4 regions of the Cupriavidus sp. HPC(L) genome follow, and region 1 is predicted to be linked to each of the others. Evidence: predicted binding sites of a transcription regulator. Region 1 holds the regulator's gene; each other region holds the start of a gene.
What was found. Region 1 encodes FNR, which switches genes on or off when oxygen is low (the NO sensors DNR and NnrR bind a similar motif). Its sites were predicted from a motif close to TTGATNNNNATCAA; they were not measured.
Positions count from the first base shown of each region.

Region 2: B551_RS08275 (hemerythrin domain-containing protein) is a predicted target of FNR. The motif match lies at 1,391-1,404, and genes of this name have one in related genera.
Region 3: B551_RS11810 (universal stress protein) is a predicted target of FNR. The motif match lies at 1,095-1,108, and genes of this name have one in related genera.
Region 4: B551_RS06640 (fatty acid desaturase) is a predicted target of FNR. The motif match lies at 1,145-1,158, and genes of this name have one in related genera.

Region 1 is NZ_AMPR02000132.1:5,799-7,995, reverse strand. It holds partial or broken gene B551_RS09740 (sulfite exporter TauE/SafE family protein) at 1-307, opposite strand, end outside; gene fnr (fumarate/nitrate reduction transcriptional regulator Fnr) at 498-1,145, shown strand; gene B551_RS09730 (hypothetical protein) at 1,207-1,476, opposite strand; gene B551_RS09725 (FixH family protein) at 1,473-1,724, opposite strand; gene ccoG (cytochrome c oxidase accessory protein CcoG) at 1,737-2,197, opposite strand, start outside.
Region 2 is NZ_AMPR02000112.1:27,165-29,361, forward strand. It holds gene B551_RS08270 (TetR/AcrR family transcriptional regulator) at 1-626, opposite strand, end outside; gene B551_RS08275 (hemerythrin domain-containing protein) at 739-1,248, opposite strand; gene B551_RS26050 (hypothetical protein) at 1,453-1,623, shown strand; gene B551_RS08280 (hypothetical protein) at 1,643-2,014, shown strand; gene B551_RS08285 (hypothetical protein) at 2,011-2,197, shown strand, end outside.
Region 3 is NZ_AMPR02000178.1:3,411-5,607, forward strand. It holds gene B551_RS11800 (YafY family protein) at 1-317, opposite strand, end outside; gene B551_RS11805 (hypothetical protein) at 655-918, shown strand; gene B551_RS11810 (universal stress protein) at 1,228-1,665, shown strand; gene B551_RS11815 (serine/threonine protein kinase) at 1,802-2,197, opposite strand, start outside.
Region 4 is NZ_AMPR02000085.1:2,119-4,315, forward strand. It holds gene guaD (guanine deaminase) at 1-1,028, shown strand, start outside; gene B551_RS06640 (fatty acid desaturase) at 1,219-2,197, shown strand, end outside.

The DNA of each region.
Region 1 (2,197 bases):
CCAGCAGCAGGCTCGCGCTGCCGGCGGCGAACAGCGCCCGCTGCACGGGCAGATACTGCGCCTTCCAGGCGGCCGCGCCGACCGCGCCTAGCAATGCGCCGAGCAAGGCGTAGGCGCTCAGGCGGCCGGCATGCAGCACCAGCAGTTCGCGCACCCACGCCGCGCGGCTGCGGTACAGCGCCACCGGCGCGGCCTGCCCGGCATCGTTGCCCTCGAGCACCAGCACGATGCCGCCGCACATCGCCGCACAGTGGACGCCGCCCAACAGCGCCAGCAGAAACACGCTGGCCAGTACGCCGATCGCCATGTCAGGCTCCCCTCGCCGGCATGGGGCACGGTAGAATGGCCGCTTGCTTCACGCCCATCGCGCCCATCGCGCCGTCGATGGCAGTCCCTTCCCTTCGCGCGGATTCCAATTGCTGAACGCCATTCCCCTGAACGACCAATCGACCCGCTGCTCCACCTGCTCGCTGGGACAGCTGTGCCTGCCGGTCGGCATGTCGGCGCAGGACGTCGAGAAGATGGACACGCTGGTGCAGGAGCGCGTGCGCGTGCGCAAGGGCGAACCGCTGTATCGCCTCGGCGATCCGCTCGACGCGGTCTATGCGATCCGCTTCGGCACGCTGAAGACCCACGTGACGATGGAAGACGGCCGCGCGCAGATCACCGGCTTTCACCTGCCCGGCGAAGTGGTCGGCTTCGATGGACTGACCGAGATGCGGCATGCGTCGGACGCGACCGCGCTCGAGGACACCGAGGTCTGCGTGGTGCGCTACGACGAGATCCAGACGCTGTCGGCCTCGCTGCCTTCGCTGCAGCACCAGTTCATGCGGCTGATGAGCCGGGAAATCACGCAGGACCAGATGATGCTGATCACGCTGGGCTCGATGCGCGCGGAGGAGCGGCTGGCGGGCTTCCTGATCAGCCTGTCCGAGCGCCTGTCGGCACGCGGCTATTCGCCGTCCGAGTTCGTGCTGCGGATGAGCCGCGAGGAAATCGGCAGCTATCTGGGCCTGAAGCTCGAGACCGTCAGCCGGCTGTTCTCGCGCTTCGCCGAGGCCGGCCTGATCCAGATCCGCCAGCGCCACGTGAAGCTGGTCGACATGGACGGCATCCGCCAGCTGCTGGGCAAGACCGCCTGCTGATCCCCGCGCGGCAGTCGCGGCCGTGACGCCGGCGGCAGCCGCTGCCAGCATTGCCATCGCCCTACTCCAGTTCGTCGGCCGCGGACATCGGCGACGACATCGGGGCCAGCATCGATGCCGGCAGCATGCACAGCGTCAGCGCGCTGGACAGCGCGCACACCGCCCACGCGACCACGAAGCCGATCGTATAGATGGCGCCGTGCGACAGCTCGAGCGGCCGCCCGAAGACGCGCAGATCGCGCGGATCGATCAGCGAAAACACCAGCACGAAGGCCACGGCCGCGCCGACGAAGGCGGGCCACAGCACCCACATCAGCCAGCGCGCCTTCATGGCCGTGCCACCGATCGGGGATCGACCGCGTCGCGCGAGTCCTGCGTGGCAGCCGAAGCCGCCACCGCCGCCGGCGTCGCCGCCTGCCGGACCAGCAGCCCCTGACGCACCACGCCGTCGACGATCGGTCGGTCCGCGTGCCGCAGCGCGACCCAGATCGTCACGGCACAGCCGATCATCGCCAGCGCCGGGCCACTGATCAGCAGCCACGGCCACGGCTCCTTCCACCACGGTTTGCATTGGGACATGTCGATGCCTCGTTACGGTTGGTCGGGAACGAAAAAGCGGGTGGACTGCCGCACCTGCACGCGCTCGGCTCCGGGCCCGGCTCCAGGCGCTGCGGACGAGCCGCTGACGACGATGTCGACCACATGGGTGCCCGACGCGGCCTGCTCCAGCGGCACGCGCAACCGCAGCGGCAGCAGCCGGTTCGACGTCGGCGCCAGATGGCCGGCAGCGCGCTCGTATTCGACGGACAGCCCCGGCAGGCCAGGACTTTCCGCCGCGATGGCCACGTCCAGTTCGCCTTCGGTGGTGTTGATCAGCTGCAGCCGGTAGACGTTCTCGATCCAGCGCCCTTCCACTTCGCGCGCCAGCGCCTGCCGGTCGCGGATGATGTCCACCTTCAGCGGCGTGCGCACCGCGACCGACCAGACGAAGCCGCCGGCCAGCGCCAGCCACAGCACCGCATACAGCACGATGCGCGGGCGGACCACGCGGC
Region 2 (2,197 bases), on a different contig from region 1:
ATCGACTGCATTCGCAGTCCGCGCACCGTAGCGATCAACAGCTGCGCTTCTTCCGAGGCGACGATATCGGGGCGAATCTGCCCGGTGCGCTGGCCGGCTTCGATATGGCGCGTGATCGCACGGTGCCAGCGCGCGCTGATCGCGGCGAAGGTCGGTCGGACCTGCGGGGCCGGGCCGATCGACTCGAGCATCAGCACGAAGAAGGCGCGAGAGTTTTCGGACGGATCGTCCATGCCTTCGAGGTAGCAATCGATCTCGCAGAAGATCGCGTCCAGGCCGGTCAAGCCCTGCATCCGTGCCAGCAGGCGTTCGCGGTGGGCGTTCGCAATATGCTTGACCAGCTCTTCGAGCAACCGGTCCTTGGTGCCGAAGCGGTGCTGCACCAGGCCGCGGCTATATCCGGCTTCGATGCCGGTCGCTTCCAGCGTCGTGTGCGTGTAGCCGCGGGTCGCGATCAGCCGCGTCGCCGCGGCCATCAGCCGGCGGTCGGACTCGGCGACGCGCTCGGCCTGCGTGCGGCGCGGGCGTTTGATCGGTACCGCCTCAGCGCCATCGGGCAGCGCGCGGCTTTCCGCTCCAGACGAATCGGCCTGGGAGCCGGGGAGGGTGGCAAGTGTCTTGGGCATGCGAGCCAGTGTATTTACAAGCGGTACGTACCGCAAGTTAACGATGTTAGGCGTATACCCGCAGATACTTGCTGGGCGTACCGCAAGTTTTCTGTTTGAGGGCCGGGCGTCCTTAACCGCCGCGGCGCTGCGCCATCCGTTGCCCGATCGCCTGCAAGGTCGACTCCGGCAGCCGGATCGCGAAGGGAAAGATTTCGTGCTCCTCGCGTTCGACATGACGCAGGTAAGCGGCGGCGAACTGCGCCAGCGCTTGCGGCGCCGCGCCGGCCGATCCCTGCTGCACGGCCTCCAGCCACGGCCGGGCCTGGTCCCACAGCGCGTCGAGCGCGTCGTGGTCGTGCTCCAGGGCCCGCATCGCCGACGTCAGCGCCTCGTCGCCGAGCGCGCGAAGGGCGGGGAACAGGTCCTGTTCCTCATCGTCATGGTGCAAGGGTGCGGCAACGGTGAAGTACCGTACGATGCCGGCCGCCGCGGTGCGCGCCTGGTCGTCCGCGCCATGCCGGGCGGTGTGCTCGGCCAGGCGGCCGCACAGCGAGGCAAAACGCCTGATCTTGTCGTGGCAGGCGATCAGCAGTTCGATCGGGGAATCGAATGAAGGAATGGTGGTCGTATTGGGCAGCATGGCGCGCCCATTATCGCGCCGTCGGGTGGGCGCCGTCTGGACGCCATGGTCCAAGCGCCCTTCCGGGGGCGGGCGGGCAATCTTTACCGGCCGGTTCGGCGCGCACCGCACGTGTCCGGCCATTCCAGCGGTGGCGCAGGGCTTGCTTGGCGTCAAGGGATTGCGCTGCGGTTCGACCACTTTAGTGACTCTCTGGAGACCACCATGTCCGATGGAAAACTTGGCATCGCCGGCACGACGTTCATCGCCTTTGCCGTGGCCGGGCTCGCGCTGGCCGCTTCGATGTATCTGGCGTACCTGGCGGCGCCGCCGAAGGGCAGGGCCCTGATCCGCAATGCACTGGATCACGACTCGGGGCCGGGTCCGCAAGGCTGATCCTTTGGCGATGAAGGCGTTGCGCAATCCCAGGTGCCTGCTGCTCGAGAGCCGCTGGCTGGTCCCACGGCATTTCGACGGCATCAGTCTGGGCCCGATCGTGCTGCTTCGGCCGGGCGTTTCGGCCGGGCTGATCGCGCATGAGCTGGTTCATGTGCGCCAGTTCTGGCGCCGGCCGTTCACCCACGGGCCGCGCTATCTGCTGTCAAAGGCCTATCGGCAGGCCTGCGAGGTCGAGGCCTACCGTGCGCAGCTGGAAGCCGCGGGAAGGACGCCATCTCGCATTGCCAATCTGGCGCGCTACCTGGCGACAAAGTACCGGCTCGATCTCGACGAGGAGACGGCGGCGCGGCTGCTTTCCGCCGTTTCCGCCGACGATTCGCCACCGTGATCCCGCCAGCGCCGCCGGCGCGATTACAGGGCGCCGGCCACGATTCCGGTAGAATCCCGGCCATGTCGCGCGTCGTTGCCATCCTCCTGATGCTGTTGCTGCCGCTGCAGGCCATGGCCGCGGTGGACCGGCAGTTCGCGCACGCCTCCGAGGCCATGCTCGAGCACATGGTCGCGCATGCCG
Region 3 (2,197 bases), on a different contig from region 1:
CCGGCGAACCGCTTGAGCACCTGCAGCGCCAGCGCCTCTTCGTCGCTGAGCCAGGTGCCGGCGTTGGCGAGCATCCGGCCGGCACCTTCGGCGCGGCGCCACATCAGGCCGCGCCCCTGCGCGCGGCACTCTGCCGAGCCGTCGGCGACCAGCAGCACCAGCCGCTGCTGCAGCACCTCGGCGGGCGGCTCGGCGACGCCGAGGGCGGCAAGGCCGCGCGCCACGTCCTCGGCGCTCATCCAGCGCCGGGGACCGCCGTCGTCAAGCAGGACGGAAAGAATGGAAACGTCGAGTTGCGAATCGAACTGTTGGGCCATAAAGCGCAATCAGAGGTTGGTCATCCGTGGGGAGAGCGAAGCCTATCAAGCGGGGCGTCCGGAAATGAAGGAAATGGACAAGGAACGACGGTTCCCGGCACGCACTTCGGCCCTCCGAAACGAAAGTGCGAGCAACAGCCTATGCGATGCCCGCCGGCACGCGGAGTGGGCAATGCCCAGGCCGGCGCGGCACACGCATTCGCATTGTTAAAAACTTTGAATAACTGATACGAGGCAGCGTCGCGTCACCGCCCGGATGTGAGCCTATTCTTCTCACATCGGCTGACGACATCGGGCCGCAAAACGATTCTCAAAAATTCAACAAATGGAGAAAATCATGAAGATCACCACCACCCGCCTGGTTCTCAGCGCCGCCATCGCCGGTACCGCGCTGCTGTCGCTGAACAGCGTGTTCGCCGCGCCGGTGCGCGCTTCGCAGGCCGGCGACGACTACGGCTACACGTTCCGCTCGGTGGACCGCTTCGCCGATGGCGCGCGCGCCTTCAACGTCTACGCGGACGGCGCCCGCACGCAGGACGTCTACAGCGAGGGCGCCCGTACCGGCATCCGCGGCGATTACCCCGCGCCGATCGGCGAATGAGCCGGCCGGTTGTGACGAAGCGAAGGAGCAAGCGATGAGCGTTCGGGACAATGCACTGATCGTCGCGGCGTGGATCGGCGCCTGCCTGGCCAGTGGCTGGCTGGTCATCTTTACGGGGATGCTGCTGTCGCAGTAAGTGCGGGATCGGGCATGCAATTCGGCGAAGTGCCGAGTTTTTGACCGGAATCATGGCGAGATCGCCGCCTAGCTGCCATCATGAATTCAGCCAGGCAAGGCAACGCCAGCCGTGCCGCCGACCGCCTGGCCGTCGACAACGCCTGCAAGGCCCCTGATAGGAGAACCCTCGCCATGACCCATATCGTGCTCGCCACCGACGGCTCCGCCTTCAGCGACGCTGCCGCCCGCTTTATCGCCGAAGGGAAGCTGCTGCAGGGCGAACGGACCGTGCATGTGGTGCACGTCGCCCCGGAGGTCACCGGACAGGTCCGCGCCTTCGTCAGCAAGGACGCCATCGACGACTGGCATCGCGAGGAAAGCGAGAAGGCGATGCGCTCGGTCTGCGACATCCTGGCCGCCGCGCAACTGCGCGTGGAAAAGCATGCGCTCAGCGGCTTTCCGCCGGATCGCATCGTGGCGCTGGCCAAATCGGTCAACGCCGATGCGATCGTGATCGGCACCCATGGCCGCGGATCGTTCTTCGACGCGGTGCTGGGCTCGGTCGCCGGCCGCGTGGTCGCGCATGCGTCGTGCCCGGTGATCCTGGTGAAGGCGCCGGAGAAGGCGTGATGGTGTGATGGCCTGATGGCCTGATGGCCTGATGGCCTGATGATGCGGGCCATTCAAGGCCCACAGCGTGACGAGCGCCGCGGTCGCGCCCGGGACGATCGGCAGCTCGGCCGATCAAATCGCGATCAAGCCGCGATCAAGCCGACCACAACGGCGGCTCGTCCATCAGCGCGATCTGTTCGCGCAGTTCGAGGATGCGGTCCTGCCAGTAGCGCGCCGTGCCGAACCACGGAAACGCGGCCGGAAAGGCCGGATCGTTCCAGCGGCTCGCCAGCCAGGCGCTGTAGTGCAGCAGGCGCAGCGTGCGCAGCGCCTCGACCAGATGCAGTTCGCGCATCGGGAATTCGGCGAAGTCCTCGTAGCCGGCCACGATATCGGCCAACTGGCTCTGCATCGCGGCGCGGTCCCCCTCCAGCAGCATCCACAGGTCCTGCACCGCGGGCCCGCTCCGGCTGTCGTCGAAGTCGACGAAATGCGGCCCGGCGCTGCCGCCACGGGCCTGATCGGCCTCGATCCACAGCAGGTTGCCGCG
Region 4 (2,197 bases), on a different contig from region 1:
TGCACTGGCTTGACACCTATACCTTCCCCGAGGAGCGCCGCTTCGCCGAGCCCGAGTACGCGGCCGGCGTGGCCAGCTTCTTCGCCGACGAGCTGCTGCGCAACGGCACCACCAGCGCGCTGGTCTGGAGCACCGTGCATGCGGCCTCGGCCGACGCGCTGTTCGCCGAGAGCCATCGCCGCAATCTGCGGCTGGCGACCGGCAAGGTGCTGATGGACCGCCACTGTCCTGACTTCCTGCGCGACACCGCCGAGTCCGGCGCGCGCGAATCGGCAGACCTGCTGTCGCGCTGGCACCGCAAGGGCCGCCTGTCGTACGCGATCACGCCGCGCTTCGCGCCGACCTCGACCGAGGCGCAGCTGGCCGCCTGCGGCGAGCTGGCGCGCGCCTACCCCGATGCGCTGATCCAGACCCACGTGGCCGAGAACCGCGACGAGGTCAAATGGGTCGCCGAGCTGTTCCCGCAGGCGCGCAGCTATCTGGACGTCTACGACCAATACGGCCTGCTGCGTCCGGGCGCCTTCTACGGCCATGCGATCCACCTGGACCACGACGATCGCCGCCGGCTGGCCGACACCGGCGCGGCGGTCGCCCACTGCCCGACCTCGAACCTGTTCCTCGGCAGCGGCCTCTACGACTTCCACCAGTCGGACTCGCATCGGCTCAATCTGACGCTGGCCACCGACGTCGGCGGCGGCACCTCGTTCTCGATGCTGCGCACGATGAACGCCGCGCACAAGGTCGCGCGGATGGGCGGCTACCACCTGACCGCGCTGCGGATGTTCTACCTGGCCACGCGCGCGCCGGCCGACGCGCTCGGCTGGGGCGACCGCGTCGGCAGCTTCGCGCCGGGCAACGAGGCCGACTTCATCGTGCTGGACCCGGAGGCCACGCCGCTGCTGGCCCGCCGCAGCGCGCGCTCGGAAACGCTCGAGGAGCAGCTGTTCGCGTTCGCAATGCTGGGTGACGATCGGGTGATCGACAGCGTCTACGTGATGGGCGAGCGGGCGGAAACCGCTGCGGCATAGCGCGTACGGCAGCCATTCTGAAGACACTGGGTCCCCGCCTTCGCGGGGACGACGCGGGTTCCCACATGCGCCTGTCGTCCCCGCGCATGCGGGGACCCAGCGGCTTTCGCCTTGGCTTGACCCCGATCAAGGCCGTCGTCATCGATCTGCATTACGCTGGCCCGCGCCATTCGACAATGCCGATCCCGATATGACCACACCTGTTGCACCCGCCGATGCCGTTCCATCCGGCGCTCCCCCCGAACCGCTGTCGCCCCACGCTCCGCTGCCGCCCCGCAAGATCATCCGCAGCTGGCTGATTCCGCTGTCCGAGCGCAGCACGCCGCGCGCACTGCTGCTGTTCGCGCTCGACGCGTCGCTGTTTGTCGCGGCCCTCGCCGCGCTCGTGATGGCATCGCACTGGCTCGCCAAGCTGGCGCTCGGCGTGCTGGCCGGCGTGCTGATCGCGCGCCTGTTCATCCTCGGCCACGATGCCTGCCACCAGAGCCTGACGCCGCGCCGCGGCCTGAACAAATGGCTGGGCCGGATCGCCTTCCTGCCGTCACTGACCCCGTACAGCCTGTGGGAGGTCGGCCACAACGTCGTCCATCACGGCTACACCAACCTGAAGGGCTTCGATTTCGTCTGGGCCCCGTATTCGATGCAGGAGTACGCGGCGCTGCCCTGGTGGCGGCGCGCGCTGGAGCGGCTGTATCGCAACGGCCTGGGCGCCGGGCTGTATTACCTGATCGAGATCTGGTGGCTGAAGCTGTTCTTCCCCAGCCGGCGGCAGATGGCGACACGCCGCCGGATCTTCCTCGCCGACTGCCTGCTGGTGGCCGCCTTCGCGGCGCTGTGGATCGGCACGCTGGTCTGGCTGGCCATGGCGACGCAGCAGTCGGTCGCGCTGCTGCTGGCCGCCGGTTTCGCCGTGCCCTTCCTGGTCTGGAACGCGACGGTGGGCTTCGTGCTGTATGTCCACCATACCCATGAAAGTGTGGCCTGGTACCACAGCAAGGCGATGTGGGCGCGCGCGCAGCCCTTCGTGTCGACCACGGTCCATCTGCGCTTTCGCCATGGCGTCGGCACGCTGCTTCACCACATCATGGAACACACCGCCCACCACGTCGACATGAGCGTGCCCCTGTACCGGCTCAAGCGCGCGCAGGCGCTGCTGGAGCAGGCGCTGC